DNA from 4 places in the Rossellomorea sp. RS05 genome. Region 3 is predicted to be linked to each of the others. Evidence: riboswitches for the same ligand, from Rfam matches in the RefSeq annotation. Region 3 holds a riboswitch; each other region holds the start of a gene.

Region 1 (5,129 bases), on a different contig from region 3:
TACACGCATTATTTCCCGCCACGTAAGAATCAGGAAATCGTTGCAGGAATGTGTGAGTGGATGAAAAAACAAGAGGGGGAATGACCGATGGGCATGCCGATGGAACTGAACACCATGATCGTAACGAAGAATAACGAAATTAGAGAAGAAGAGAATCTCTTCACGCTTGTGAAAGAGGGGTACCGCCTCTACCCGATGGAGATTCCCATTGAAGTAAGGGTGACTAAACACAGCGAGCCGAACGCCATCGGCCGAATCGAAGAACTCCGTTGGAAAGACGGGGAAACATCGATTACGTACCGGCTGCTTTCTTTGAACTCAACAAACTGAAGTAGCCGGCAGGTTCATCAATGACAGACAGGAATCCTTTCTGTATGATGGGAAAAAGATGCTTTTTTTCCAAGGAGGAGATGAATGTGGCACAATCGGTCAACCTGCAAGCGAAGCTGGCCCCTTACCGAACAGCACTTGATGGAACGGAGATTCCGTCTGTCCATCTGCATATAAAAGAAGGGAAAACCGGCCCTTATGATAGTAAGATTGCCGGGGATCCATATTTCCCGAAGGCGGATGAGTATCCTGTGGACGGGGAGGGGCACCCGATGAAACTGTTGGCCCAGATCAATTTCGGTCAGCTCCCGAAGCTCGAAGATTATCCCGAATCAGGACTCCTGCAGATATTCATTTCGGTACATGATGATCTGTACGGAATGAACATCGATCAGAAGCAGGACCAAAAGGATTTCCGCATCAGATTTATAGAAGAGCCGTTCCTGCCGAAAGAAGAGCTGATATCCGATTTTTCTTTCGTGAAAATCCCCGATGACGTGTATTTCCCTGCCACGAAGGAAGGTGCCGTCCTGGCGGAATTGACCAGTGAAACAATCAGCGCCGGCGACTACCGCTTCGAGAAGGTGTTCGGGAAGGAAAGCTGGGATCTGTTTGAATCCATGACCGATGATGGTGAAGAGGCAGACGCCCTCATGGATGAATTCTATGAAACCCAGAGCGGTTTCGGACATAAGATCGGAGGATATCCGGGCTTCACACAGGAGGATCCGCGTCAGTATGAAGATCAAGACCATGCACTCCTGCTGCTTCAGATCGACTCGGATGATGAAGTGGACATGATGTGGGGCGACTGCGGCATTGCCAACTTCTTCATAAAAAAAGAAGATCTTAAGAAGAAACAATTCGGCAATGTGGTCTATAACTGGGATTGTTCATAATACGAGCCGGCACAGGAAAACCCGAATTCATTTGCCTACGATCAGGCGATTGAATTCGGGTTTTTAACTTTTTTGGAACAAAAGAATTTTATTGGTTCCAGTGGTTGATTGGAGTGCAAGATGTAGACTCCTGCGGGAGAGTAGCTAATGTGAGACCCCGCAGGCCTGCCGATGAGGCTCACGGGCTACCCGCGGAAAGCGAAGTCTTGCACGGAAATCATAAGCGGTATAAGAAACACTAATCGAGTTCTTCATTTTTCAATCTCTTCGTAGAGGAGGTATCGTTCATCAGAAGTCTTGGCAATGAGGTAGTTGCTGTGGTCCTTCACATAATAAAGATCCGTTCCCTTCTTCAGGTGATTCGCCGTATAGTCTTTTTCAGGGTGGAACTCATCCCCGATCTTCTCCTTGATCACCCCTGCTTTCCCGTCTAGGGTGAGCGTCTTCTTCACAGGCAGCAGCACATATCCTTTCCCGTTCAACACCAGCATATCCCCGTATCCACACAACTCGTAGCTCTTTTCTTCACTTCCGCAGCCTGCCAGCAGCAGGAAAACGAAGCTCATTGGGATCAACCATTTCATGCCATCATCCCTTCTTGTTTGTTTGTCCTTTTCATTCCTATTCAGAACCGGACGGGTTCATGAGAGGGATCTGAAAAAATAGAAACACCCCAAGGGGGCTCACATGGTATAATGGTCCTTAAGTGAATAGACCTTCGCAGAAATCAGGTGCGCTCGCGCATAAAGGGAATCCGGTGAAAAACCGGAGCTGTTTCCGCAACTGTAAGTGCTGACGAACCAAGGGAAAACCCACTGTTCAACAATGAACGGGAAGTGCCTTGAAGTAGGAGGATGCACAAGCCAGGATACCTGCCTGATTTCCATCGTATTATGCTCTTCGGAAGTTAAGGGGATGGTGCGGCTTGATGCATCTTTTTTGATGATGATTGCCGGCCGTTTGGCTGGTTTTTTTATGCCCGTTTCCGCTACGATCGGTGATTCACTAAAAGAGAAGAAAGGGAGGATGAACGTGGGAAAAAAGGATTTCAGGTACATCTGTTATCCGTATATGAGGGAATCCCAGTCGACGGTCGACTTTGAAATCAGGACGGATTCCCTGGCAACGAGGATCGGTCAGGCCTCTTCATTGACAGAGGGGAGAGTCCGTGAAGATCTGCTTTATCTTTGTGAGATGGCGTATCACCTGAATGGTTCGGTGCGGGGGGAGATGGCTATCTCCCTCCAGGATCTGCAGCGATTGAGCGACCTGTATGACACGTACGTGAACGAAGTGGAAGAGGAAATCAGAACGTTCCTGCTTCCCCAGGGATGCTACGCGGCGACGGTCCTTCATACGTGCAGGAGCGAAGCGAAGAAATCGGTCAGGGCCCTACATAAGGTAAGCCTCGAACAGAAAGTGGACAATCTGCTGTTCAAATATGCGCACCTGATGGCAAATGTCCTGTTCGTCATGGCCGTGTATGTGAATAAAGGTGAAGGGGTAAAAGAAATCCCTTTTATCAGCAAGTCCTATGGACGATCAAAATCAGGCAAGGGAGAATAGTGAAATGAAAAAACAAGCATGGATCGGATTGTTCATCAGCATCGGTCTCATTCTATCAGGATGTGGAGCCGGGGAAGAAACAGCATCAACAAAAAAAGAAGAAAAGTCTACTGCCTATAGCGTCAAGGATGACCGGGGAGAAGAAGTCACATTCAAAAAGGTACCGGAGACCGTCGTTTCCCTGCAGCCGAGCAATACAGAGATCCTGTATGCCGTCGGAGCAGGGGATAAGGTGGTCGGGGTGACAGAATTCGATCATTATCCGAAGGAAGTGGAGGATCTCGAGGTCATCTCCGATTCTATGACAGTGAATACGGAAAAAGTGATTTCCCTGGATCCGGACGTGGTGATTGCCTATACAACAGGTGATGAAGCAGGAGTCAAGCAGCTTGAGGATGCGGGCATTCCCGTCTTCGTCATCCAGTCTGCTCAAACCTTTGACGACGTTTACGGCGATATCGAACAGGTGGCAAAGGTGATGGGGGCTCAAAAAAAGGGGAACGAAGTGATTGAAGGAATGAAGAAGCAAATCTCCGATGTCGGCGAAAAGGTCAAGTCCCTTGACGAAAAAGAAAAGGTCTATTTTGAAATCAGTCCAGCTCCTGAGATCTATACGGCCGGTAGCGCGACCTTCCAACAGGAGATTCTCCAGGCTGCTGGTGTGGATAATGTATTTGCCGATCAGGAGGGCTGGCCGAAGCTCGGGGAAGAAGAAATCATCAAACGGAACCCGGCAACCATCCTGACTACAGTGAACTATGTGGAAAATCCAGTAGATGAAATCAAATCCAGGACCGGCTGGGACACCATCGATGCGGTGAAGGGTGACCGGGTCATCTATCTTGATTCCGATGTCATGTCCCGACCGGGCCCGAGGATCGGTGAGGCAGTCGAAATCACAGCCAAGGCTGTTTATCCGGACCTTTTCTAGAATTGATAATCGTGTAAAAGAAAGCCTTTTCAAACTTGCTTTTGATATGTAAACTAATAATATAATTAAGTTTACATATTTTAAGGGGTGCATGTAAATGGATCGAGACAGGTTGAGAATGATTATTCAGTGCGGGGTGTTTGCGGCGATCACTGGAATCTTTGCGCAGATGGAGATTCCCCTGCCCCTCGTGCCCATCAGTGGGCAGACGTTGGCAGTGGGATTGACGGCGACGATTCTTGGGAGCCGCTACGGGGCGTTTGCCCTCATCGGATACACAGCCATCGGGGCAGCCGGACTCCCTGTGTTTGCAGGGATGAGCGGAGGTGCCCATGTCCTGGTCGGGCCGACGGGAGGGTACATCTTCGGTTTCATCGCGGCGGCTTATGTGACAGGATTGATTCTGGAGAAAACTTCTTTCAACCTGCCCATGGCCATGGTAGCCAATCTGGTCGGGATGGTCGTGACCCTGATTCTCGGGACGATCCAGTTGAAGTTCGTGGCAGACCTTGGGTGGAGCCAGGCGATGGCAGCAGGGGTCTATCCGTTCCTGGTAGGAGGAGTGATCAAGGCGGCCCTTGCCAGTTGGCTTGGGATCGTCGTACGCAATCGCTTGGTGCAGGCCAGGTTGATCAAGCCGGCAGTCGCCTGAAGACTTTCGAACAATAAAGGAAAGAGATTGGCACAAATCTAAAAAAGGCCCCTTTAATGCCGAACACGATCAGTATAGGATCTTAATACCGCTCATGATCTCCGTGCAAGACTTCGCTTTCCGCGGGTAGCCCGTGAGCCTCCTCGGCACGCCTGCGGGGTCTCACATCAGCTACTCTTCCCGCAGGAGTCTTCGTCTTGCACTCCGATCAACCGCTGGAAACGATGTAATTTGAATATTCATTAAACGAATGTAAAACCCGAATCATTTGCTTTATCGTAGGCAAGTGATTCGGGTTTTACTATGACTAAAACATGTTCGTCTCAGCCTCTTTTTAATAGCTGAACATCGACCAGTAGCCGATGTCATGAAATCCGATTCGTTTATAGATCTTGCCTGCATCCGGGTTATCATAGAAGAGGCAGAGCTCCTTTCCTTCCCTGAGAAGATCCCCCACAAGCTTGGACATGCACTTACTCGCGTAGCCTCTCTTCTTGTAATCGGCATGGGTGCAGACCCCGACAATCATGGCCGATTTCGAGTTCTCTGCGGTAGTGGAAGCGGAGGCAGCCAAACGACCGTCCCCTTCAATGTAATAGCTCCTGGCAGCACCGGCTTTCATGCTGTGCTCCTTGCTTTCCACTGAGATATTGGAGTGCTCGAATTCTGGAACGGTGAGAAGGAGTTCGACAAGGGCGGGGATGTCTTCGATTCCCGCTTCTTTCACCATGGACAGGTCACTTTGATCGAG
Region 2 (5,129 bases), on a different contig from region 3:
TTTCAGGCTTTGGAGCGGGTGCAGGCTTTTTGGAAGGTTGAGGTACCGGTGACTTGCTTTTTGGTTGTGGTGATCCGGCACGTTCAGAGTCGGAAGGAGCTTTGGATTCTTTTGGGCTCTCTGCTTTTTGGTTTGACTCTGTCTTTGCTTCTTTCGTTGATGTAGATGATTCTTGTTTGTCTGGCTTTCCTTCTGATTCAGGGCGTTCCTTTGTTCCGTTTCTTTCTTCTTGTTGCTGAGGATCAGCCTTGCCGTCCTCTTTTGTGCTTTTAGTGGTTGTGCTGTCCGAATTCTCGTTTTTTTCTTTTTCCTCTTTCTTTTCATCCTGTTTCTCAGTCTTGGAATGTTCATCAGTGAAAGCGTTTGGATTTTTTTGTTTTTCTTTATCCCCGGTCACGGAAGCGACGGAGTTTTCGCTACCCGCCACTTGCTTACTTGTTGGTGCCTTTTGTTCTTCTCCGGAGAAACCATAGGTGACCCCGATTACTCCAAGAGTAAGGAAGAACACAGTCAAGATCGACAGTATGAGCTTACGTTGCTTCTTCATCGAACTCCTCCTAACCTTTTATCTCCATCTTCCGCTTCTTGCGTGCACCCCAGAAATAGATCGAGAGACCCGTGAGTAGAAGGAGTCCTCCCGCGACTGGAAGATACCATTCGTTCACCCCAGTATTGGGGAGCTTTTTCCCCGAAGAAGGTTTGGCTGCCGGTACAACAGTATCGTCTTTCTTGTTTTCCTTTGGAGACGAGCCCGTTTTTCCCTCATCCTGTGTTTTTTCTGGTTCATTTGTTTTCTCTTCCTCTTCCGTTCCCGTTGGTGCCGAGTTGAACACAGCGAATGTGCTCAAGTGATCAGGTTGTACACTGAACCACCCGTCGGAATAGTCCCCTCCGACATGGTCCCATTTTCTCGTATCGGCATTATAGAAGTAAACGGCGGTAGATGTGCTGTCCACCTCTTCTTCCTTGACGGCGAAGGACAGCTCTACGGCATCTTTCACATCATGAATGCTTTTCCCATCCTGTTTGATGGTAAAGTCGTACACGTTACTAAGAGCTTCCTTCATGCCTTCCATGCGCTGGATGGAGAATTCTGCTTCTTTTTTTGAGAACCCTTTCAATTCAGTCTTCATTTTCACTTGAGATGATTCCAAGTGAAGCGTCGCCCCTTTATTGACCATCGCACTCATGCTTTCATCCGGGAAGACGATGGTAACCGAATCGTCCGGGATCTCGATGATAATATCTCCCCCTTCCTTCAGGTTGCTGATACTATCCATCTCAATCGTGCCTTTTCCATCTTTCCATACAGGCTTTAGGGTCACCTGGTCCAGCAGCTTTGGCGGATCCTCATCTTTGGCTTCTTTTTTGTACTGGATGGTCACTTTCTTTGACACCACTTTTTCATTCTGATCTTGTGCGCTGACAATGAGAACATTCTTCCCCTCATTTAAGGAAAGGACAAACTCGCCTGATTTGTTGCCTTCAATGGCCTGATCATTCAACTTCGCGTCGACTACCAAGGCGTTTCCTTCTCCATCCTTTGCCTCAGCCGTGACCGTGATCTCTGGCGTTGCAACAATCTCGCCATCTTTCACCCCTTTTATGGTAAGGGTCGGATCAGGCATGGGTGTCGGTGGTTCCGGCTCCAATGGTTTAGGGAATGAATAAAGCTTCCCCTCCCCTTTTAAGAATTTCTGATACGCAACGAGGGCCTGCAGGGCTTGCTCGGTCGCCATCCCGTTGGAATTGCCTGGACTGACATGCATAAATCCGCCATCCTCCGACTTGAAGCTCAGAAGGTGTGTGACGAGATTATTGGATCCTTTCGTGAATGCCTTTGACGTCGGATCAATCCCGTTCGACGTCAGGGCAATGATCACCTGGGAAGTGGCTTCACTTGAAGTCCCCCCGACAAATGGATCGTCAAATCCTCCGCTTGATTGCTGTTCTGCAGATAGAAATGAGAGCGCACCATCTACCGCTTTCTTCACATTCCCCTGGGATGTATAGGGTGCCAAGGCAATCAAGGCCATGGCCGTGATATCATAGCTCGGGCCCGACATGTATGCACTGAGGGACCAGCTTCCATCCTCATTCTGCTGCTTCAAAAGCTCATCAATCAGCTTTTGACGTGTCCACTTGGCATCTGATGGCACCTCGAACTGTTGGCTGTCCAACGCGATCAAGGCGAAGATCGGTCCGTTATTCCCTTGAAGGGTCATCGTGTCATTCCCTGGTGACACATCCTGACTGTTGTAGATCTTTTCAATCAAGTCTGTGCCGTTGACAGACAATGGATCCAAACCGATTGCCGCCGCCGCAATCACGTGGCGTTCAATATCGGTAATCTTAGCGTATCTCGATGGATTGATGACCTGGCTATCCACCGATTGACTGAAATGATTCTGATAATAGGCTTCCGGCACTGGATATCCCGCTGCCGCAAGTCCTATGGCTTCCCACTCACTACTTACACCGCTGTCCAGAATGTGATTCGCAGCACCTTCAATGGTTTTATTGATCTCAGCCAGCGAAACATCCGTACTCGTCGCTGCCTCTGCGTGTCCAGACGGAATCCCCGCAACCGGCACACCCAAAAACAACACAACGCTCAATACACTTGCCAACATTGCTTGAAGTATTCTCACTCACATATCCTCCCGTATCCCTTATCCCCTGTACTAGATAAATAATATGTATATAAAAAAGCCCTGCTCTTCCCGAAAGAAGAACAAGGCTTTGAAATCGACGTGCACATACTAACCCCATGCATACTGATCCACCTCGCTTCACCTTTTACCGGAAGGCTCCACCACTACACATACAGGCAGGTCTCCTGACTCATGATTCATCGCTCCCTTCCGCCTTCCCGGACTCTAACATCCAGTGGCATTTCAGAAAGATCGCTCATCACTTACAGTGGCCGGACCGCTCAGGATTCACACCTGATTCCCTTTTAATCAGCCCCGAACCCGAGGCTGAACCAATATGCATCTATGAAGTTATACTCCTCTCCATCTTAATGGAAACATTCGATCAATTCAATATACTGTTAATTGGAGGAATATCAGGAAATGGGGAAGGATGTTGATGGGTGGCGGGGTTTGTCGGGGTTTGTACCATTGAAAATTATTTTACCAATCTTTTTCCATGATGATGGCGGTCATCCCGATTTATATTAGCGCTCAGTGCGTCTCTTTTAAAAGTTCAATACCTATACCCTTAAATCATTTGAATATGATGGAAGGAGTTGTGAATCTTATACCGAAATAACCTAGTAATAGATTTTATATAGAAAGTGAGGACTCACAAAAATGATCAAAGGATTCGGAGGAGTCTTCTGGAAATCGCAAAACCCAGAGGCTTTAAAACAATGGTACAACAAGGTTTTAGGCTTGGATATCGGTGAATGGAACGGTGCAATCATAAAAATTGAAGGAAACAGTGAGACCATCTTCTCACTGTTTGACAACGAGGATGAGTATTTTCCGAAAGACCAACAGGTGATGGTGAACTTTCAGGTTCATGATATGGAAGAGGTACTCGCTCACATTGAGCGGGTCGGGGTCCCACTTGCGAAGGATAAGCAGAGCGGCGACTTTGGCCAGTTCGTTTGGATCAAGGACCCGGATGGGCGGCTGATCGAACTGTGGGAGAAATAGTCATTGAATAGCAAGAGGACTTGTTTCGACAAGTCCTTTTTTGTATGATTCAAGCCCTCATTCTTGGAGCATATTAGCAAGAGGGGCGATGGCATGAAGGATAAAAAGAGCAAATCAGAAAACCGATCTGCATTGGATAAGGAAAGACAAAATCAACACGACCGAAACAATGAAAATGCCAAGGCGAGCGCTGAACTGGAACCACGTGCTCCTCGTATCAACACGGATAACCTCTAAACACTAAAAAAGCCATCCCTGAAGGAAACCGGGATGGCTTGTGTTAACTATTTAAGACAAAATAAAACCACCAAATATGTATTTGGTGGAGACGGAGGGAGTCGAACCCTCGTCCAGAAATAACGGCACTTGTGCGTCTACGAGCGTAGTCGATATATTCGCGGTTTCGCTGCAGCTTATGCCTACCGACTGGCGTCCGTGCAGCTAGTCTGGTTAATCTCTTCCTTTGTCCTCAGACGGTGGACTCCGGCGTAGCCTACTAAGAGTGAGTCCCTTACCCTACCACATAGGCGATGGAGGGAGGAACAGCTAAAGCGCTATTACGCAGCTAGAGCTAGGTTATTGTTAGTTTTGCCAGTTATTATTGGCTTTGACGTTTTAACGTAGACGATCCCTACGGCTCGCAACCCAAGCTCGAACTATCCCTGTCGAATCCGTAACGTCCCCATATGAGGAAGAACGGGAAAGAATAAGTTCTCACTGGTTACTTATTCAATTGTTCTTATCGCAGTCAGTTTGCCCTGCGACACTATTTATTATAACAAACTGAGCGCCAAATGCAACTGGAAGGATCAGTAATTCCCTTTTTGCCTTTGGGCGAGCTCGCGCTGGATGGAGCGGTTGGCTTCCTTGCGCTTCAGATCTTCACGTTTGTCATATTTCTTCTTACCGCGTGCAAGACCGATGAGGAGCTTGGCGACGCCGTTTTTGATGTACAGCTTCAGCGGGACGAGTGAATATCCTGCTTCTTTCGTTTCACCGATGAGCTTATTGATCTGCCTGCGGTGAAGGAGGAGCTTCCTCGTGCGGAGCGGATCATGATTGTACCGGTTCCCCTGCTCGTAAGGCGATACGTGCATGTTGTAGACGTATACTTCTCCGTTTCGGATGCGGGCGAAGGAATCCTTCAAGTTGACGCGACCGCCGCGGATCGATTTGATTTCCGTCCCCTGGAGGACGATGCCTGCTTCGAACGTCTCTTCGACGGCGAAGTCATGGCGGGCTTTTTTATTCTGGGCAATGAGCTTGCCTTCTCCCTTTGGCATGTGAATCCCTCTCTCTCTTTCTGTGGTGCCATTATCTCATAAATACACCAGTATGGGTAGGATGAAACAGGAGCACGGGTGGATTCCCATGCTCCTTATGCTTACTTTTTCTTTTTGCGTTTGCTTTTTGGAGCATTGTCGAAGAACTTTTTGTTCTTCTTTTTCTTCTTATTGTTCTTCG
Region 3 (5,129 bases):
CGAGCCATGTATCGCTATCCAAAAATATCAGGGTATCTCCACGCGCGCCCTTTGTCCCGTTCCAACATGCCCACGTTTTACCTGCCCACCCTTCAGGTGGAGGGGGTGCATCTACGATCTGTACCCCATAAGAACTTGCCACCTCTTTCGTCCTATCCGTTGATCCATCATTCACGACGATCACTTCTAAGGGGGTGGCCAGCTGTGTCGAGAGGCTTTCAAGAAGCCTGCTTATGGTGTGTTCCTCATTCCGTGCAGGTATGATGACAGAACATTTTTTCACAAGAAATGCTTTTTGGACATGGATGTCCTTCTTCAATCGGTGAACCTTTGGGAATAAGACGAACGTCAGAAGAATGGCAGTGATCCAAAGTATCATTTCATACACCTCTATCAGTCATTTTTACTGCCATTTTAGTCATGAACGCTCGTCTCCATACCTTTAGTCGATTAGATTCTGTGAAAACTGGCTAGAATGGGTAGCGGATAAACCTGATATTGAAGGAGGAAGAAGTATGAAGAGGAAAGTAGTCATTGTTGGTGGAGGCATTGCAGGGATGTCTGCGGCCATCAGATTGGCGGCGGAAGGACATGCGGTGACCATCTTGGAGAAAGGGGAAAGACTTGGTGGGAAACTCAACCAGCGGAATGGGAAAGGATTCACCTTTGACACGGGTCCATCGATCCTCACCATGCCGTGGGTCTTGGAGAAGGTGTTTTCCCATGCGGATCGTGATGTGCATGATTATATTGAAATCGTCAGGGTCGATCCGGGCTGGAGGACATTTTTTGAAGATGGGAAGGTCATCGATTTGTCAGCGGATCTGCCCACCCTGCTTGTTGAGATCAAAAAGCAGTCCCCTGATGATGCCCAGCAGCTGTTTCAATACCTCTCCTATGGCAGTAAGATGTATGAGTTAACAATGAAAAGCTTCTACAAAAAAAGCATCAGCGGTCTTCAGGATCTGCGGATGATGCACGGGGTGAAGGAACTTCTCCAGATGGATCCCATGAAGTCGATGGATGCCGCCACCCGCAAGTTCATCAAGGATAAACACCTGAGGCAGCTGTTCAATTTCTTGATCATGTATGTAGGGTCATCTCCGTACCAATCCCCTGCAATCATGTCTCAATTGACTCACGTTCAATTGGGGATCGGTGTTCATTACGTCAAAGGCGGGATGTATAAAATCGCAGAAGCGATGGAGAAACTTCTCGGTGAGCTTGGTGTCGACGTGAGGCTTCGTTGTGAGGTGGAGGATATCGTGACGACGGGTAGCCGAGCAGAGGGTGTACGGACGAAGCTTGGTGAGGTGGTTCCTGCAGATCTCGTCATATCCAATCTCGAGGCGATCCCAGCCTATCAGTCACTTCTCGGTGAGCTGCCTGAAGCGAAAACGGAAGTGGAGGAGCTGAGCAAGTATGCACCATCCGTATCCGGCCTGGTGATGCTCCTTGGCGTAGACAAGACGTATGACCATCTCTCTCATCATAACTTCTTCTTCAGTGAAGACCCGAAGAAAGAATTTCATCAGATCTTCGAAGAAAAGAAAATGGCGGATGATCCTACGGTCTATATCGGGATTTCCTCAAAAACGGATCCTTCTCAGGCACCTGTGGGAAAAGAGAATCTATTCATCCTCACACATGTACCTCCATTGAAAAAAGGAGAAGACTGGAGCCGGCATGAAGAAGCATACAGGGAAGTGATCCTGAACAAGCTGGAGCGCATGGGTGTAGAAGGGCTCAGGGAGCATATCGAGTTTGAATACACCTTTACACCGAATGATATTCAGAAGCTTTACGGGTCGAATGGCGGTTCGATCTATGGAACGGTGACGGATCGAAAATTAAATGGAGGCTTCAAGGTTCCGAATAAAAGCCGGATCTTGTCCAATGTATATTTTGTGGGGGGATCGACCCATCCAGGTGGAGGGGTCCCGATGGTTTCATTGTCAGGACAACTGACAGCAGAGCTGATCCTCGAGGAACAAGCGAAAGCCGGAAGAGCCACTGGATAATAAAATGCCGCGTGGATGTTTACACCCACGCGGCATTTTTGTGATCATTCTTTCCAGTTTTCCTCGATGAATTCGTCCCTTCCGGACTTGGCTCGGTCTTCCTTGTATTCATCGGGATTTGTTTTATAGAAGTCCTGGTGATAATCTTCAGCAGGATAAAAAGTGGAAGCAGGGAGAATCGCCGTCACGATGGGTTTTTTAAACCGGCCGCTTTCTTCGATCTCTTTTTTTGTGGCTTCTGCTGCAATCCGCTGATCTTCATCATGATAAAAGATGGCCGTGCGGTATTGGTCACCACGGTCCTGGAATTGACCGCCATCATCCGTTGGATCGATTTGTGGCCAATATAACTCCAGCAGCCGTTCGTATGGGAAGAGGTCGGGATCATATGTGATCTGAACCGCTTCATAGTGACCGCTGTTTCCTTCCTTCACTTCTTTGTAAGCCGGGTCCTTGACGTGCCCCCCCGTGTAGCCGGAAACGATTCCGTGTATACCCGGAAGCTCATCAAAAGGCTTCACCATGCACCAGAAGCATCCTCCTGCGAATGTTGCCAAATGTGTATGTGCACCCATCAATTCGTCCTCCAATTCATAGTAGTTGTCAAGATTTCGTATTTTCAGGAAGAGATTGAATCTCCTTTATCGCCCAGTCACACCAATCGACATACATTTGCGCGTACCTGATTCCATACTCCGCAGTCAAATATTCTCCAAACTGCTCATACCCGGGCTTTTTGCCTTGAAACGTCTGTTCCTTCCACTGCCCGGTCCCGGTGACCACCATTTCGTTATGCGCCTTCATCCGATGAAGGAGAGAGATGGCTTCTTCTTTTGAAATAACGTGAAAGGCAGAAGTCTTGATCAGGAACTCATCCTTGATCTTGGCTGGTTTGCTCTTGGTATGGATCATCCATTCGATCAGGTGGCGTTCTCCATCAGGGGTAATGGTGTATACCTTCTTATTGGGGCTGCCTTCCTGATAGACGATATCATGAGTGGTCAGATGTTCTTCTTCCATCTTCCCGAGTTCCTTGTAAACTTGGGAGTGGGTAGAGCTCCAATAGTAGATTTGTTGTGTTTTGAATGTATGGAACAGGTCATAGCCCGTCTGAGGTTGCTTGGCCAATAAACCGAGCAGTGCATATCGAATTGACATAAAAAAAACTCCTTATCATGTTGAAGCGCTGGGCCGATGAATCTCTCAATATGGTCCATTATATCATGAATGGATTCTCAAAGCCCTTAGAAGACGGCATTCGACATGCTGGATGTGAAAAAAGATTCACTATCCTTGTAAACTTGTGTATAATTCTGAGTGGATAATCTTACATAACGATCATGGGTGAGGCGCTTGACGCCTCATAATAGGGAAGCCGGTTCAACTCCGGCGCGGTCCCGCCACTGTAAATGGGTTTGCTCCTTCAACGCCACTGTTTCTGAGAAATGGGAAGGCGAGGGAGCGCATACTCATGAGCCAGGAGACCTGCCCATGTTCTGATCACACCGTCTACGCGGATAGAAGGGTGTACGGTGCTTGATGCATTTTACACTAACATCCCTGTTGCAGGGATGTTTTTCTTTCGCCTGGAACGAATAAGGAGGAGAAACGATTGAAACATTCAATCAAGATCGTATTAGCCCTGTTCCTAGCGCTTGGATTATTGACAGCATGTGGAACGACAGACAACAAAGCAGAGGAAAAAACCTCTGAAAAAAGCAGTGAATCAGCATCCAAACCCGTCACGGTAGAGGATGCACTCGGGGATGATATCACCCTTGAGAAAGCACCCGAAAAGATTGTCACCCTGATCCCAAGTAATACGGAGATCCTTTTTGAATTGGGGCTCGGAGACAGCGTCGTCGGAGTGACCGATTTTGATAACTATCCGGAAGAAGCGGCAGATATCGAGAAGATCGGTGGAATGGAATTCAACGTCGAGAAGATCGTAGGGATGAAACCGGACCTGGTCCTTGCCCATGAATCCACGGCTGTATCAGCAAAAGCCGGTCTTGATCAAATCAGGGATTCTGGTATTCCTGTATATGTCGTACGTGATGCGTCGAGCTTTGATAAAGTTTATACAACAATCGAGAATATCGGGAAGCTTGTCGGGAAGAATGAAGAGGCGGAAAAGGTCGTTTCAGACATGAAAGACGGGATCGACTCGATTAAAGAAAAAACCGCTTCTGTAAAAGAGAAGAAAAGCGTATATGTGGAAGTGTCCGGAGAGCCTGAAATCTATTCCACCGGGAAGAATACCTTTGTGGATGAAATGCTTGCGACCATCAATGCCGATAATGTAATGGGAGATCAAGAAGGCTGGATCAAAGTGAGTGAAGAAGACGTACTCGCAAAAAATCCTGACGTCATCATTACGACTTACGGTGAGCAAGCCGTCCAACAAGTCCTAGACCGCAGCGCATGGAAGGACGTACAAGCCGTCAAGGATAAAGAAGTGCATGATGTGAACACCGATCTTGTGACCCGTTCAGGTCCGAGGATCGTAGAAGGAGTAGAGGAAATTGCCAAAGCGGTCTATCCGGAGCTATTCAACGAATAAAATTTGGATCAGTTACGCTACGTCATTTTCATTCCTTATCATTTCTATTTTGGTCGCCATCTCGGTCGGTACAATCCGCGTCCCGTTCTTGGATATCATCCAGATCATCGGGGCGAAAATGGTTGGTCGTGATGTACCACCTGAGGTAGATCAGATGTTCATTAATATCGTTTATTCCATCAGGCTTCCAAGAGTCCTGCTGGCTCTGATTGTAGGAAGCTCCCTTGCTGTTGCGGGAGCTTCTTTTCAAGGTCTCTTGCGGAATCCCCTTGCCGATCCATACACTTTGGGCGTTTCTTCCGGAGCATCAGTGGGGGCAGTGGTCACGCTCTTTTTCCATTTGACAATCCCGTTCATCGGCCCATTCACCCTCCCATTTCTAAGCATCCTGTTTTCAATCGCGACCATCTTTATCGTCTTATGGTTTGCTCAAAAGGTCGAAAGGACGATGAAGGTGGAGACCATCATCCTCACGGGCATCATCTTCAGTTCGTTCCTGGGATCATTCATCTCCCTTATGATTGCTCTCACAGGGGAGGAATTGA
Region 4 (5,129 bases), 700 kb from region 3:
ATTGAGAATAGTGGGACCGGATGCGTGGTAAACAATGTTGAGGTATATCGTTTTGCCGCAAGGTGAGGCCTCCTTATAAGGGATGATGGATGAAAATTATTTTAACCTATTGTACAATAGAAAAAAATATTATTTCAAATATAGTATCAAGAAAATTTATTTCGTATTATACTATGGATGATGAAATGATGTTTATACAACTGAAAGGATGATGAAAAATGGGACAACAACAAATCGGTGTAGTCGGCGTCGGCGTTATGGGGAAAAGCCTTGCGCTGAATTTTGAAAGCCGTGGATATAAGGTTGCAATCTACGATGTGTCAGAAGAGAAAGTGGCAGGTGCCCTTCAGGAGCATCAGGATAAAAATCTGACAGGATTCCACCAGGTGGAAAAATTCATTGACTCCCTTGAAGTGCCAAGGAAAATCATGATGATGGTACCGGCAGGGAAGATCACGGATCTTGCCATTGAATCCATCCTTCCGCACCTGGATAAAGGGGATATCCTCATCGACGGAGGAAATACATACTTCGAAGATACGGTGAGACGCAATAAGGAGCTAGCTGAGCGTGGAATCAACTTCATTGGGGCCGGAGTATCCGGTGGAGAAGAAGGGGCCCTATACGGACCTGCAATCATGCCTAGCGGGCAGAAGGAAGCCTATGACCTCGTGGAGCCATTCCTCACGAGCATTGCAGCGAAAGTAAAAGGAGATGCATGCAGCACCTATATCGGTCCCGATGGTTCCGGTCACTATGTGAAGATGGTGCATAACGGAATTGAATACAGCGATATGCAGTTGATCTGTGAAGCCTACTATTTGATGAAGAATGTTCTTGGACTGAGCGCACAGGAGCTTCATGAAACTTTCAAGGAATGGAATGAAGGTGAACTTGACAGTTACCTCATCGAGATCACGGCCGATATCTTCACTAAGATCGATGAAGAGACAGGAGAACCTCTCGTTGAAAAGATTCTCGATACAGCTGGCCAGAAGGGAACCGGTAAATGGACAAGTGTAAGTGCACTTGATCTTGGCGTACCGCTTTCCATTATCACGGAATCCGTTTTTGCACGGTTCATCTCGGCCATGAAGGACGAGCGTGTGAAAGCGAGTAAGATCCTGAAGGGGCCAAAAAACCAAACCTTCTCAGACAACAAGGAAGAATTCATCGAGAGCATCCGTAAAGCTCTTTATCTGAGCAAGATCTGTTCTTATGCACAAGGCTTCGCCCAGCTTCAAGTTGCTTCAAAGGAATATGGTTGGAATCTGAAACTCGGTGAACTGGCGAAAATCTTCAGAGGGGGATGCATCATCCGCGCTGGATTCCTCGAAGAAATCATGAATGCCTATGACCGTGATGGCGAGCTTTCAAATCTTCTCCTTGATGATTACTTCAAAGGTATCGTTGAAGGCTACCAGGAAGATGCACGTGAAGTCGTGGCGACAGCGATCAAGCTTGGAGTGCCTGTACCTGGACTTGCCAGTGCCCTCGCCTATTACGACAGCTACCGTTCTGAATCGCTCCCTGCGAACCTTCTGCAGGCACAAAGGGACTACTTTGGTGCCCACACGTATCAGCGGAAAGATAAAGAAGGTGTCTTCCACACTGACTGGCTGAGAAAATAATAGGAAAAACAAGCCTGGCATCGACGCCAGGCTTGTTTTGTTATTCTTCACTTAAAGATGAGTCTTTGCTTTTATGCTTTTTCTTTTCATCATGGAGTTCTTTTTTTTAGTCATCCAAAGGAATTGAGTCGACTGTCTGTTCCTTTTCACGGTCCAGGTTCTCACGGTTTTCACCCGTCTGTTCTGGTTGGTCGTTCTTATTTTTCTCCACGTCAGTTCCTCCTTTCCGTCTTGGTAGTTCAATACCCTCAACGTTCAGTGGGAAACATAAAAAAAGGACATCCGTCGGGATGTCCTTTTTGAAATTAGATTTTCACGTCGACTTTTGCATTTTTCTTGAGATCTTCCACGTGCTTCACAAGCTGTTCTTGTTTCTTTTGCTGTTCAAGCTGTGATTTGAGCTGAGGCTCGACATCTTCAAGTTTTGGTGCATCTTTTGAATCTTGGCCGCTTTGGCTCGCGTACTGTTCGTACATTTTCTTCACTTCATCGTCTGTTACTTTTTCGGTCTTGATTTCTTTATCGACATATTTTGTATATTTGATGTTTTCGGCAATTTGATTTTTCAGTTCATCCATGGTGAATCCGGCATCTTTCATGGCCGCATTGAACTTTTTATCATCTTCGTATTGCTTTTTGACTTCTTCGAGCTGCTTGTCCACTTCGTCATCTGAAGCTTTGTACCCTTTTTTATCCGCTTGTTGAAGCAGAAGGGTCTGTCCTACAAGACTGTCAATCGTTTGTTCTTTGATCTGCTTGGCAGCATCCTTAGAGGTTGGATCCTGACCCATTTGCTGATATTGCATTTGAGAAGAAGAAAGTACGTTGTTGTAATCTTCCCCTTTGATTTTCTCATCATTTACGATGGCGACGACTTTATCGTTGTCGACTTTCTGCTTGTCCATCTTTTTTTGCATTTCTTTCATTTGTTTCGCTTGTTCTTCCTCGCTTTTTGCCTGTTCGGAGGATTTTTTACTATCATCGGATTTTTTTGCACTATCGTCATTAGCCCCGCAAGCTGCGAGCAGCAGTACGGTCATAGCCGCTAAAAGGATCGTGAGTAAACGTTTATTCATAGTGATCTCCTTTCGAAACTGGGTTTCAAGCTTCTAAATGGCATTTTAAAGGATTCCTCAAGAAAAAGAAAGTATTTGGGGGGATTAATTTCCTTGTAATTCCCTTGAAATAGAAGAGAAGTCTTGAAAAGTGCGGGTTTATCACAAGGGAAGCGTGTGACGGCCAGGTGAATGAAACATAACTGTAAGGAATTCAGGGTAAAAAAGGAGCCGCTGCAGATGGGGGTACCATCTCAACGGCTCAAAATAATAGGGGACCTAAGAATACGGTCAAAACAACCTTCTATTGCATCATAAAGGGATAACAGCATTTCCTCAAGGGAAGTCTGGCGTCATGTGGACCGATATGGATGGATTACACGCTGTCTTGTTCCACTCTTCTGTGGAATTTAACGAATAAAATAATTGTAGGCATAAATTCATCTTGCTTTCATTCTTTTCATTTGAGCTTCTCTGTTGTAAAATGTAGAAAGTTGGTTTAATATAAAAGACGCAACATATTGTGTTTTGTTTAAACTTCATAACAATATATTGTTTATAACCTATGATTGTGGTGTCGGATATCGACTTAAAAGGGAACCCGGTGAAATTCCGGGACTGTCCCCGCAACTGTAAGTGCAAACGAAAGAAGGAATGCCACTGTCCATCGGACGGGAAGGCCTTCGAGTAGGCAAAAAGCACAAGTCAGGAGACCTGCCAAGATCAGTACGTGTTATCTTCTTCGGGAATTGGGAGGATAGGCGAGGATTACCTTCGGCGTAGTATGCCTTGTGAATCTATCGTTTATGACTGCCCATCCTATCTTAATAGGATGGGCTTTTTTTATCCTCTCCCGACTAATTAAAGGGAGGAATACTAATATGACATCAACCATTAACGGAACAACGGCATCCCATAGAGCGGAACGTCTACTAAACGGGCTTCGGGAAAGCCACGAATCATTGAACTGGGAGGAATACACTCAAAAGGTATCACTGTATACAGAAGATCAGCCGGGAGTGGAAGAAAAACAGCTTCTTCAGTTCTTGATCCTGTCGGCTGTTGAGCGGATCTCATCCAATGAACCTGATTGGACGTACGTGGCAGCATCGCTTTATCTGAAGAATCTTTATGCCATCAGCTCAAATGCAAGGGGCATGGAGCTATATAAAGGCCTGCATGAACTTATCGGGACACTCACAGAGAAGAATTTGTACTCTCCAACATTACTGAATGCCTACAGCAAGGAGGAGGTGGATCATCTCGAGGGTCTCATCCGTCCTGAACGGGATGAACTGTTCACTTACATAGGAATTGTCACGCTGTCAGAGCGTTATCTCACAAAGGACCATGCAGGAGTCCTATATGAACTTCCGCAGGAGCGATTCATGATCATTGCCATGACGCTACTGATGAATGAGCCGAAAGAACACAGGCTCATGCTCGTGGAGGAAGCGTATTGGGCGCTTTCAAACCTATATATGACCGTGGCGACCCCTACGTTCGCCAATGCAGGCAAGAGTTACGGACAGCTCTCGAGCTGCTTCATCGATACGGTGGAAGACGATCTGCGCAGCATCTACGACAGCAATACCGACGTGTCCACATTGAGCAAGAACGGAGGCGGGCTCGGTATCTATATGGGGAAAGTAAGAAGTCGCGGAAGTGATATCAAAGGATTCAAGGGGGTCAGCTCCGGTGTAATCCCGTGGATGAAGCAGCTGAACAATACGGCTGTCTCCGTGGATCAGCTCGGTCAGCGCCAGGGAGCCATCGCCGTCTATCTGGATGTGTGGCACAAAGATATTTTCTCCTTCCTTGATACGCGGCTGAACAACGGGGATGAGCGTCTTCGTACCCATGACCTGTTCACCGGCGTCTGTCTCCCTGACCTCTTCATGGAGCAGGTTGAAAACCGTGGAAACTGGTATCTATTCGATCCCCATGAAGTCAAGACCATCATGGGCTATGCCCTTGAAGATCACTTCGATGAGGAAAAAGGATCCGGTTCATTCCGCGAAAAGTACTGGGAATGTGTTAACGAACCGGCTTTGTCCAAGGAAATCATCCCGGCGATCGATATCTTCAAGCGGATCATGATCTCCCAACTTGAAACAGGAACGCCGTACATGTTCTATCGCGACAGTGTGAACCGTCAAAATGCGAATAGTCATAAGGGCATGATCTACTGCAGCAATCTTTGCACGGAAATCGCTCAAAACATGAGCCCGACAGTGATGGAAGAAGAAGTAGTCAAGGATGGGAAGATCATTACCTATAAAAATCCTGGAGACTATGTGGTGTGCAACCTGGCATCCGTGTCCCTCGCAAGGACGGTACGGGACGGTCAGATGGAGCGCGTCGTCACCATCGGTGTGAGGCTCCTGGACAATGTCATTGATTTGAACGATATCCCGGTCCTGCAGGCTCAGCTGACGAATGC

The links. Region 3 has a riboswitch for cobalamin ahead of ABJ225_RS04845 (ABC transporter substrate-binding protein). Riboswitches for the same ligand answer to the same signal wherever they lie in the genome.
Region 1: it holds a riboswitch for cobalamin, as region 3 does, so the genes downstream of both, ABJ225_RS11490 (hypothetical protein) here and ABJ225_RS04845 (ABC transporter substrate-binding protein) in region 3, are expected to answer to the same signal.
Region 2: it holds a riboswitch for cobalamin, as region 3 does, so the genes downstream of both, ABJ225_RS14525 (LPXTG cell wall anchor domain-containing protein) here and ABJ225_RS04845 (ABC transporter substrate-binding protein) in region 3, are expected to answer to the same signal.
Region 4: it holds a riboswitch for cobalamin, as region 3 does, so the genes downstream of both, ABJ225_RS01355 (ribonucleoside-diphosphate reductase subunit alpha) here and ABJ225_RS04845 (ABC transporter substrate-binding protein) in region 3, are expected to answer to the same signal.

The regions. Positions count from the first base shown of each region.
Region 1 covers NZ_JBDKWY010000003.1:333,721-338,849, reverse strand. The annotation lists gene ABJ225_RS11510 (alpha/beta hydrolase family protein) at 1-84, shown strand, start outside; gene ABJ225_RS11505 (DUF2584 domain-containing protein) at 88-330, shown strand; gene ABJ225_RS11500 (YwqG family protein) at 417-1,229, shown strand; gene ABJ225_RS11495 (hypothetical protein) at 1,481-1,813, opposite strand; cobalamin riboswitch at 1,942-2,123, shown strand; gene ABJ225_RS11490 (hypothetical protein) at 2,256-2,795, shown strand; gene ABJ225_RS11485 (ABC transporter substrate-binding protein) at 2,800-3,726, shown strand; gene ABJ225_RS11480 (biotin transporter BioY) at 3,824-4,378, shown strand; gene ABJ225_RS11475 (GNAT family N-acetyltransferase) at 4,713-5,129, opposite strand, start outside.
Region 2 covers NZ_JBDKWY010000005.1:168,172-173,300, reverse strand. The annotation lists gene ABJ225_RS14530 (DUF4430 domain-containing protein) at 1-547, opposite strand, end outside; gene ABJ225_RS14525 (LPXTG cell wall anchor domain-containing protein) at 558-2,651, opposite strand; cobalamin riboswitch at 2,813-3,006, opposite strand; gene ABJ225_RS14520 (VOC family protein) at 3,318-3,665, shown strand; gene ABJ225_RS14515 (hypothetical protein) at 3,759-3,902, shown strand; RNA gene ssrA (transfer-messenger RNA) at 3,986-4,349, opposite strand; gene smpB (SsrA-binding protein SmpB) at 4,475-4,948, opposite strand; gene rnr (ribonuclease R) at 5,050-5,129, opposite strand, start outside.
Region 3 covers NZ_JBDKWY010000001.1:941,223-946,351, reverse strand. The annotation lists gene ABJ225_RS04865 (glycosyltransferase family 2 protein) at 1-379, opposite strand, end outside; gene ABJ225_RS04860 (phytoene desaturase family protein) at 516-2,021, shown strand; gene msrA (peptide-methionine (S)-S-oxide reductase MsrA) at 2,066-2,596, opposite strand; gene ABJ225_RS04850 (PadR family transcriptional regulator) at 2,625-3,179, opposite strand; cobalamin riboswitch at 3,347-3,528, shown strand; gene ABJ225_RS04845 (ABC transporter substrate-binding protein) at 3,634-4,584, shown strand; gene ABJ225_RS04840 (FecCD family ABC transporter permease) at 4,547-5,129, shown strand, end outside.
Region 4 covers NZ_JBDKWY010000001.1:241,235-246,363, forward strand. The annotation lists gene ABJ225_RS01340 (MurR/RpiR family transcriptional regulator) at 1-46, opposite strand, end outside; gene gndA (NADP-dependent phosphogluconate dehydrogenase) at 219-1,631, shown strand; gene ABJ225_RS01350 (SurA N-terminal domain-containing protein) at 1,937-2,707, opposite strand; cobalamin riboswitch at 3,242-3,422, shown strand; gene ABJ225_RS01355 (ribonucleoside-diphosphate reductase subunit alpha) at 3,568-5,129, shown strand, end outside.